DNA from 2 places in the Streptomyces sp. R818 genome. Region 2 is predicted to be linked to the other one. Evidence: riboswitches for the same ligand, from Rfam matches in the RefSeq annotation. Region 2 holds a riboswitch; the other holds the start of a gene.
The links. A riboswitch is a leader RNA that binds a small molecule or an ion and turns the genes downstream of it on or off. The one in region 2 is predicted to bind glycine.
Positions count from the first base shown of each region.

Region 1 (4,169 bases), on a different contig from region 2:
GCGGCCGCGTCGTAGGACGGCTTGAGCGCCTCGGCGATCACGTCGGCGACCTCGCGGAAGTCCTCGGCGGTGAAGCCGCGGGTGGCGAGCGCGGGCGTGCCGATGCGCAGGCCCGAGGTGACCATCGGCGGGCGCGGGTCGTTCGGGACGGCGTTGCGGTTGACCGTGATGCCGACCTCGTGGAGGCGGTCCTCGGCCTGCTGCCCGTCCAGCTCGGAGTCGCGCAGGTCGACCAGGACCAGGTGCACGTCCGTGCCGCCGGAGAGCACGTTCACGCCGTGGGCGCGGGCGTCCTCCGAGGTCAGGCGCTCGGCGAGGATCTGGGCGCCCTCGATCGTGCGCCGCTGGCGCTCCTTGAAGTCCTCGCTCGCCGCGACCTTGAAGGAGACCGCCTTGGCCGCGATCACGTGCTCCAGGGGGCCGCCCTGGAAGCCGGGGAAGACGGACGAGTTCAGCTTCTTCGCGAAGTCCTGCTTGGCGAGGATGATGCCGCCGCGCGGGCCGCCCAGCGTCTTGTGCGTCGTGGAGGTGACGACGTCGGCGTGCGGGACCGGGTTCGGGTGCAGCCCGGCCGCGACCAGGCCCGCGAAGTGCGCCATGTCGACCCAGAGGTACGCCTCGACCTCGTCGGCGATACGGCGGAACTCGGCGAAGTCGAGCTGGCGCGGGTACGCCGACCAGCCCGCGATGATCACCTTCGGGCGGTGCTCCTTGGCGAGCCGCTCGACCTCGGCCATGTCGACCAGGCCGTTGTCGTCGACGTGGTACGGGACCACGTTGAACTGCTTGCCGGAGAAGTTCAGGCGCATCCCGTGCGTGAGGTGGCCGCCGTGCGCCAGGTCCAGGCCGAGGATCGTGTCGCCGGGCTTGGCGAGCGCGAAGAGGGCCGCCTGGTTCGCGGAGGCGCCCGAGTGCGGCTGCACGTTGGCGTACTCGGCGCCGAACAGCTCCTTGACCCGGTCGATCGCGATCTGCTCGGTGACGTCGACGTGCTCGCAGCCGCCGTAGTAGCGGCGGCCGGGGTAGCCCTCCGCGTACTTGTTGGTGAGGACCGAGCCCTGCGCCTCCATGACGGCGACGGGGGCGAAGTTCTCCGACGCGATCATCTCAAGGGTCGACTGCTGGCGGTGCAGCTCGGCGTCGAGGGCCTTGGCGACCTCGGGGTCGAGCGTGTGCAGGGACTCGTTCAGTACGGACTTGTCGGTCATATGGGTCAGCTCCCGGAGAACTCGGTGTACTCGTCGGCGGTGAGCAGGTCCTTCGGCTCGTCCGAGACGCGGACCTTGAACAGCCAGCCGCCCTCGAAGGGGGCCGAGTTCACCAGGGACGGGTCGTCGACGACGTCCGGGTTGGCCTCGGTGACCTCGCCCGAGACGGGCGAGTACAGGTCGGAGACCGACTTGGTGGACTCCAGCTCACCGCAGGTCTCGCCCGCGGTGATGGTGTCGCCGACCTCGGGGAGCTGGACGAAGACGATGTCACCGAGCGCGTTGGCCGCGTGCTCCGTGATGCCGACCGTGGCGACGCCGTCCTCGACGGCCGACAGCCACTCGTGCTCCTTGCTGTAACGCAGCTGCTGGGGGTTGTTGCTCATGAGGCGAATTCTCCTGTACGCGGGAGGGTGCGGGTGACGGTGGGGCGAGCGCTCGGCGGGTTGCGCAGCCGGACTCTTACTTCTGGCGCTTGTAGAACGGCAGCGCCACGACCTCGTACGGCTCGTGCGTACCACGGATGTCCACGCCCACGCCCGGCGTGCCCGGCCCGGCGTGCGCGGCGTCCACGTACGCCATGGCGATCGGCTTGCCCAGGGTCGGGGACGGGGCGCCGGAGGTGACCTCGCCGATCACCTGTCCTTCGTGCACGACCGGCATGCCCGCGCGCGGGACCCGGCGGCCCTCGGCGACGAGGCCGACGAGCTTGCGGGGCGGGGCGGTCTCGGCGCGCTCCGCGGCGGCGGCGAGCGCCTCCCGGCCCACGAAGTCGCCCTCCTTCTCGAACTTCACGACCCGGCCGAGGCCCGCGTCGAACGGCGTCAGCTCGGTGGTCAGCTCGTGCCCGTACAGCGGCATGCCCGCTTCCAGGCGCAGCGTGTCGCGGCAGGACAGGCCGCAGGGGATGAGGCCGTACTCGGCGCCCGCCTCGGTCAGCGCCTGCCACAGCTTCTCCGCGTCGGCGGGGGCGACGAACAGCTCGAAGCCGTCCTCGCCGGTGTAGCCGGTCCGGGCGATGAGCGCCTGCACGCCCGCGACGGTGCCGGGCAGGCCCGCGTAGTACTTGAGCCCGTCGAGGTCGGCGTCCGTGACGGATGTCACGATGGCGGGGGAGTGCGGGCCCTGGACGGCGAGCAGCGCGTAGGCGTCGCGGTCGTCGCGGACCTCGGCGTCGAACCCTTCGGCGCGCTCGGTGAGGGCGTCGAGGACGATCTGCGCGTTGCCCGCGTTGGCGACGACCATGTACTCGGTCTCCGCGAGGCGGTAGACGATCAGGTCGTCGAGGATGCCGCCGTCGGCGCGGCAGATCATGGTGTAGCGGGCGCGGCCGACGCCGACCGTGGCGATGTTGCCGACGAGGGCGTAGGCGAGCAGCTCGGCCGCCTGCGGGCCGGTCACCGTGATCTCGCCCATGTGGGACAGGTCGAAGAGACCGGCCTTCGTCCGTACGGCGTTGTGCTCGTCGCGCTCGCTGGCGTAGCGCAGCGGCATGTCCCAGCCGGCGAAGTCGGTCATGGTCGCGCCCAGCGAGCGGTGCAGGGCGTCGAGCGCGGTCGTGCGGGGCGTCTGCGGGGTATCGGTCATGGCGTGCTCCCGGGCGTGAACGGCGGTGGCGAGGGGTCCCCCGTGGCGGAGGTCCTCCCCATCTGTCATCGGAACCTGAGAGGTTCGCCCCGACCCCGCGTACCGGAGGTCATGGCTTGCACCTTGGGTGGGACCGCCGTACGTCTGGGGCGGCCCGCTTTTCAGATGTGCCTCGCCCGCGCGGTACGGGGCCTGAGAGATTCAAGGGAGGGACTTGCTCCTTCGGCGTCCGGGCACCCGTCCTACATGGGGGCTGGTGGTTCCCGGAACTCTCCCGCGCGGATTCAAGCGGCCGGTATGCGGTTGTGTGGGTCTGGCGCGCACATCATCGCACGAGCGCGGAACGGGGAAACCCGGCGGCGGGCATTACCTTCTCTTTACACTTGCCGGGCAGATACGGCGTGACCGGAACGGGGAGGACGATCACGGTGCGGATCCCGCGACAGCGCATGGTCCGGGACCTACGCGGGCGGAGCGGCAGGACACCGCGGCGCATCCGGTTCGCGGCAGGTGACCTCGTGGTGCTCTCCGGGCTGCCGGGCAGCGGCAAGTCCACGCTGATGCGCCGGGCCGTCACGGTCGTGCGCGTCGACTCCCAGGACACCAGGGAGCGCTGGGCCGCCCGCCTCCCGCGCTTCCTGCCGTACGCGGTCTACCGCCCGCTGGTCCGCGTCGCCCACTATCTGGGCCTGCGGCGGGCGATGCGCTCGGGGGCCAGCGTCGTCGTGCACGACTGCGGCACCCAGGCGTGGGTGCGGCGCTGGGTGATCCGGACGGCCAGACGCCGCGGCGCCGCCGTCCACCTGGTCCTCCTCGACGTGCCGCCGCCGCTGGCCCTGCAGGGGCAGCTCGCGCGCGGCCGGGGCGTCTCCCGGTACGCCTTCGCCCGCCACCGCCGGGCCGTCGGCGCCCTGGTGACCTCGACGGAGCGCGGCGAGCTGCCGACGGGCATCGAGTCGGCGGTGCTCCTGGACCGGGCCGCGACGGACGCCCTCGGCGGGATCACGTTCCGGGGGTAACCCCTGCGGGCGCACTCGTCCCGGGCCGGGCCGCGACGGACACCCTCGGCTCCATCACGTTCCGCGAGGGACCCTCGCGGTGCAGGCGTTATCGTCGGCGGCTATGGAACACCCGGCATTTCACGAGGACGCGCGCTTCCACGAGGAGGCGCACCCGCACCCCCAGCCCACCCGGAGCTGGCCGGCCAACGAGCTGGAGGAGGTCCTCGCCGCCGCGCTCGGTGTCGAGGGGGCGGGACCGCGCATCGTCGAGGTACTCGGCCGCAGCCCGGTCTGGATACCCCTGCCGCAGGGCGGCTCCCCCGAGAGCCGCGACCTCGACCTGCCCACGTTCGAGCTGGGCGGCCAGGCCTAC
Region 1 is NZ_JAOCNE010000001.1:326,910-331,078, reverse strand. Features, by position in the region: gene glyA (serine hydroxymethyltransferase) at 1-1,208, opposite strand, end outside; gene gcvH (glycine cleavage system protein GcvH) at 1,214-1,594, opposite strand; gene gcvT (glycine cleavage system aminomethyltransferase GcvT) at 1,671-2,795, opposite strand; glycine riboswitch at 2,848-2,966, opposite strand; glycine riboswitch at 2,967-3,082, opposite strand; gene N5I75_RS01425 (AAA family ATPase) at 3,245-3,814, shown strand; gene N5I75_RS01420 (enhanced serine sensitivity protein SseB) at 3,918-4,169, shown strand, end outside.
Region 1: it holds a riboswitch for glycine, as region 2 does, so the genes downstream of both, gcvT (glycine cleavage system aminomethyltransferase GcvT) here and gcvP (aminomethyl-transferring glycine dehydrogenase) in region 2, are expected to answer to the same signal.

Region 2 (4,169 bases):
AACTCGGGCCAGGTCACCGGCTCCATCTCGGTCGTCGCGTTCAGCTTCATCGTGCAGGAGCCCAGCGGAATCATGCCGCGGTCCAGCGCGTAGTCACGGTCGGCGAGCCTGCGTAGGTAGCGCAGCATCGCGGTCTCGGAGCGGTGCTGGTGGAAGACGGGATGCGTAAGGATCTCGTCGCCGCGCAGCGCCGACGCGGGCAGCACGTCGGCGACCTCGGCGTCCAGCGCCTCGATGTCCCCCTCGACGCCGAAGGCGCCCCAGACGATGTGCAGCTGGCTGCGGGTGGTGGTCTCGTCGCAGGCCACGGAGACGTGGTCGGCGTCAACCTGGCGCAGGTTGACCCCGCGCTCGCGCGCGGCCCGCACCACCTGAGCGGCCTGACCCGGTACCCGTACGGTCACGGTGTCGAAGTACGTCCCGTGCACGACCTCGACGCCGCCCGCCGTCAGACCGGCGGCGAGGAGGGTGGCGTAGCGGTGGGTGCGCTGTGCGATGGAGCGCAGGCCGTCGGGCCCGTGGTAGACGGCGTACATGCCGGCCATGACGGCGAGCAGGACCTGCGCCGTACAGATGTTGCTCGTGGCCTTCTCGCGGCGGATGTGCTGTTCGCGCGTCTGCAGGGCGAGGCGGTACGCCTTGTTGCCGTCGGCGTCGACGGAGACACCGACGAGGCGGCCGGGCAGGGAGCGGGCGAACTTCTCGCGCACGGCCATGTATCCGGCGTGCGGACCGCCGAAGCCCATCGGGACGCCGAACCGCTGGGTCGTGCCGACCGCGATGTCGGCGCCCAGCTCGCCGGGCGAGGTGAGCAGCGTGAGGGCGAGCAGGTCGGCGGCGACGGTGACGACGGCGCCGAGGTCGTGCGCCTGGTCGATCACGGGCTTGATGTCGCGCACGGCACCGGAGGCGCCCGGGTACTGCACGAGCACGCCGACGACACCGCGCTCCGCGACCTCGGCGGGGATGCCGTCACTGAGGTCGGCGACGACGATCTCGACGCCGGTCGGCTCGGCGCGCGTCTGTATCACGGCGGTGGTCTGCGGCAGCGCGTCGGCGTCGACCACGTACACGCCGTTCTTGACCTTGCCAATGCGCCGCGACAGGGCCATGGCCTCGGCGGCGGCGGTGCCCTCGTCGAGCAGCGAGGCGCCGGAGGTCGGCAGTCCGGTCAGCTCCGCGACCATCGTCTGGAAGTTGAGCAGCGCCTCGAGGCGGCCTTGCGAGATCTCCGGCTGGTAGGGCGTGTAGGCCGTGTACCAGGAGGGGTTCTCCATGACGTTGCGCAGGATGACGGGCGGCGTGAACGTCCCGTAGTAGCCGAGGCCGATCATCGAACCGAGCACCTGGTTGCGGTCGGCGAGGGAGCGCAGCTCGGCGAGGACCTCGGCCTCGGTCCGGGCGGCGGGCAGCTCCAACGCCTCGGCGCTCTTGATCACATCCGGCACCGCGGCCGCCGTCAGCTCGTCGAGCGAGCCGTAGCCGACCTGCGCGAGCATCTTGGCCTGCGCGGCGTCATCCGGACCGATGTGGCGCTGCTCGAACGGGATCCCCTGTTCAAGGGCGGAAAGCGGAGTGCGGTTGGCGGTCATTGCGGAGGCCTCCTGGTCACTACGACCTGCGAGGGGCACCACGGCGCGGGTGCCCGGACGGCCTCCCCCTCTGTCATCTCAACCTGAGAGCTTCACCGGCCCGCCCCGTACACCTGTCGAACGCTGTACGGAACACGCCGGCTTTCACCGTCGGTGAGGGTGGGTCACGTGCCCCCGCCCTGCTTTCCAGAGTGACCTCGTCCGTGCGGTACGTGGGCCTGAGAGATTCCGGGGAGGATTTGCTCCTTCGGCGCCTCCGACCTCGGTCGGAGACTCTCCCGCACAGGGTCAGCAGCCGCTTGCCAGCGTACCAGCGGCAGTATGACCAAAGCCCCCGAGTGGCCGCCTTGTCAGAAGTGCTCTTTCGTAGTGCTTACCACCGATTTCGTAGCGCTTATGGACCAGTTCGTCGCCACCGCTCGAGCGAGTCTGTAGCGTTTCCCGACGAGTCGCGACCTGCTGGAGGGCCCGTGCAGACCGACATCGATCCGCGCAACCTGATCGGCCGCAAAGCGTTCGACCGCAACGGAACCAAGATCGGCACGATCGACGAGGTCTACCTCGACGACGCCACCGGCATCCCGGAATGGGCGGCGATACGCACCGGCCTCTTCAGCCGCGACGCCTTCATCCCGCTGGCCCCCAGCCACCTCGTCGACGGCACCCTGCGCGTCCCCTTCGAACGCGCCCTGATCAAGGACTCCCCCGACTTCGGCGTGGGCCGCCACCTCTCCCCCCAGCAAGAACTCCAGCTCTACCACCACTACGGCCTGGACACGACGGTCCCACCACCCCCGGACACCACCTTCGGCCACATAGCAACCCCCGACCCCGAACACCCCTAACCCCAGCCTCCAGCCTCCAGCGGCCAGGCCCCCGCCGCTGCGACTCCGTCCCACTGCTGCTCGACAACGCCGACCTCACCGCCGGCACCCTGCCTCACACCTCACTCACCCGACAGCCAGGCCCCACCACGGACACCGCCCCACGAGCCCCTCGGCATCGATCGCCCCGGCCCCGGTGCCCGCCCGCCCCTCACCAAGCGCCCGGCGCCTCGCGGCTGACACAGCACTCCGAGCCCTTCGGCATCGATCGCCCCGGCCCCGGTGCCCGCCCGCCCCTCACCAAGCGCCCAGCGCCTCACCGCTGACACCGCACTCCGAGCCTCGGAAGCGACTGCCCCGCCTCCACCGTGACCGGCGCCCTGCTTCGCCCCTTCCCTTGGCGGCCAGGCCCGCCACCGAACGCGGCTCCAGCCCCTGCGAAATGGCCTCCCTGAATCCGGGTGGCCGGCCATCCCAGGCCTCCGCCGCCGAGACTGCGCTCGGGCCCCGGAAGAGGCCGCCCCGAGATTCCGGTGACCGGCCACCCTTACGCAGCGCCCGGCCCCGCCGCCGACACCGCACTCCGAGCCCCCTCGAAAGCGGCCACCCCGGACCCGGTGACCCTCCACCCCTGGGCCGCGCCCAGCAGCGCCCCACACACCCCGCGGCACTTTCCAGCGCCCCCTCCCATGCCGCCCCTCAGGACACCTCCCGCACCCCCGGCTCCTCCACCCCTTCCACCCCTTCCACCAGCGGCAACGGATCCGCCGGCTCCAGCAGCGGGTCGTCCACCAGGAACGTCCGTACCCGGCCGGGGACCTCCTCGTACGGGGTCTCGAAGCGGACCGTCACCCGCCCGAGGCCGCTCCCCTGGACCCAGCCGGGACCGTACTCCGCGTGCCGGACGTCGTTCCCGGCCATGTACCGCCGCTCGACCGGCACGGCAGGCACGGCAGGCACCTCCACCGGCTCGGCCCGCTCCTCCGGCACCTCAAGCTCCGCGTCCCGCGCACCCCGCCCCTCCTCCTCGGCGGCAGCCGCCTGCGCGAACAGGTCCTCCTGCGTGAAGTCGGCGAGGCCGCTCACGCCGACCCCGAGCAGACGCACCCCGCCCGTCGTGTCCACGGCCTCCAGAAGCCGCGCGGCAGCCTCCCGCACCACCCCGGGGTCGTCCGTGGGCCCCCGCAGCGTCTCGGAGCGCGTCAGCGTGGAGAAGTCGTAGCGCCGCACCTTCAGGACCACGGTCCGCCCCGACCGCCCGGCCGCCCGCAGCCGCTCCACACACCGGTCGGCGAGCCGCTGCACCTCGGCCCGCACCCGTACCCGCTCGTGGATGTCCACGTCGTACGTGTCCTCGACCGACACGGACTTGGAGTCCCGCTCGGCGACGACGGGCCGCTCATCATGCGCCAGTGCCATGGCATACAGATGCGCCCCGTGCGACTTCCCGAGCAGCCGCACCAGCTCGTCCTCCCCCGCCTCCGCGATCTCCGCGACGGTGAGGATGCCGGCCCGCCGCAGATGGTCACCGGTGGCAGGCCCGACCCCGGGCAGGATCCGTACGGACTTCGGGCCGAGCAGCGCCCGCTCGGTTCCGGGCCGTATCAGCACGAGCCCGTTCGGCTTGGCCTCCTCGGAGGCGATCTTCGCCAGCATCTTGGACGCGGCGAGCCCGACGGACCCGGTGAGCCCGGTGACCCGCCGGATGTCGGCCCGCAACCGCACCCCGACCGCCTCGGCGGACGCCTCGTCC
Region 2 is NZ_JAOCNE010000013.1:437,570-441,738, forward strand. Features, by position in the region: gene gcvP (aminomethyl-transferring glycine dehydrogenase) at 1-1,592, opposite strand, end outside; glycine riboswitch at 1,789-1,883, opposite strand; gene N5I75_RS31445 (PRC-barrel domain-containing protein) at 2,063-2,437, shown strand; gene N5I75_RS31450 (DNA polymerase IV) at 3,116-4,169, opposite strand, start outside.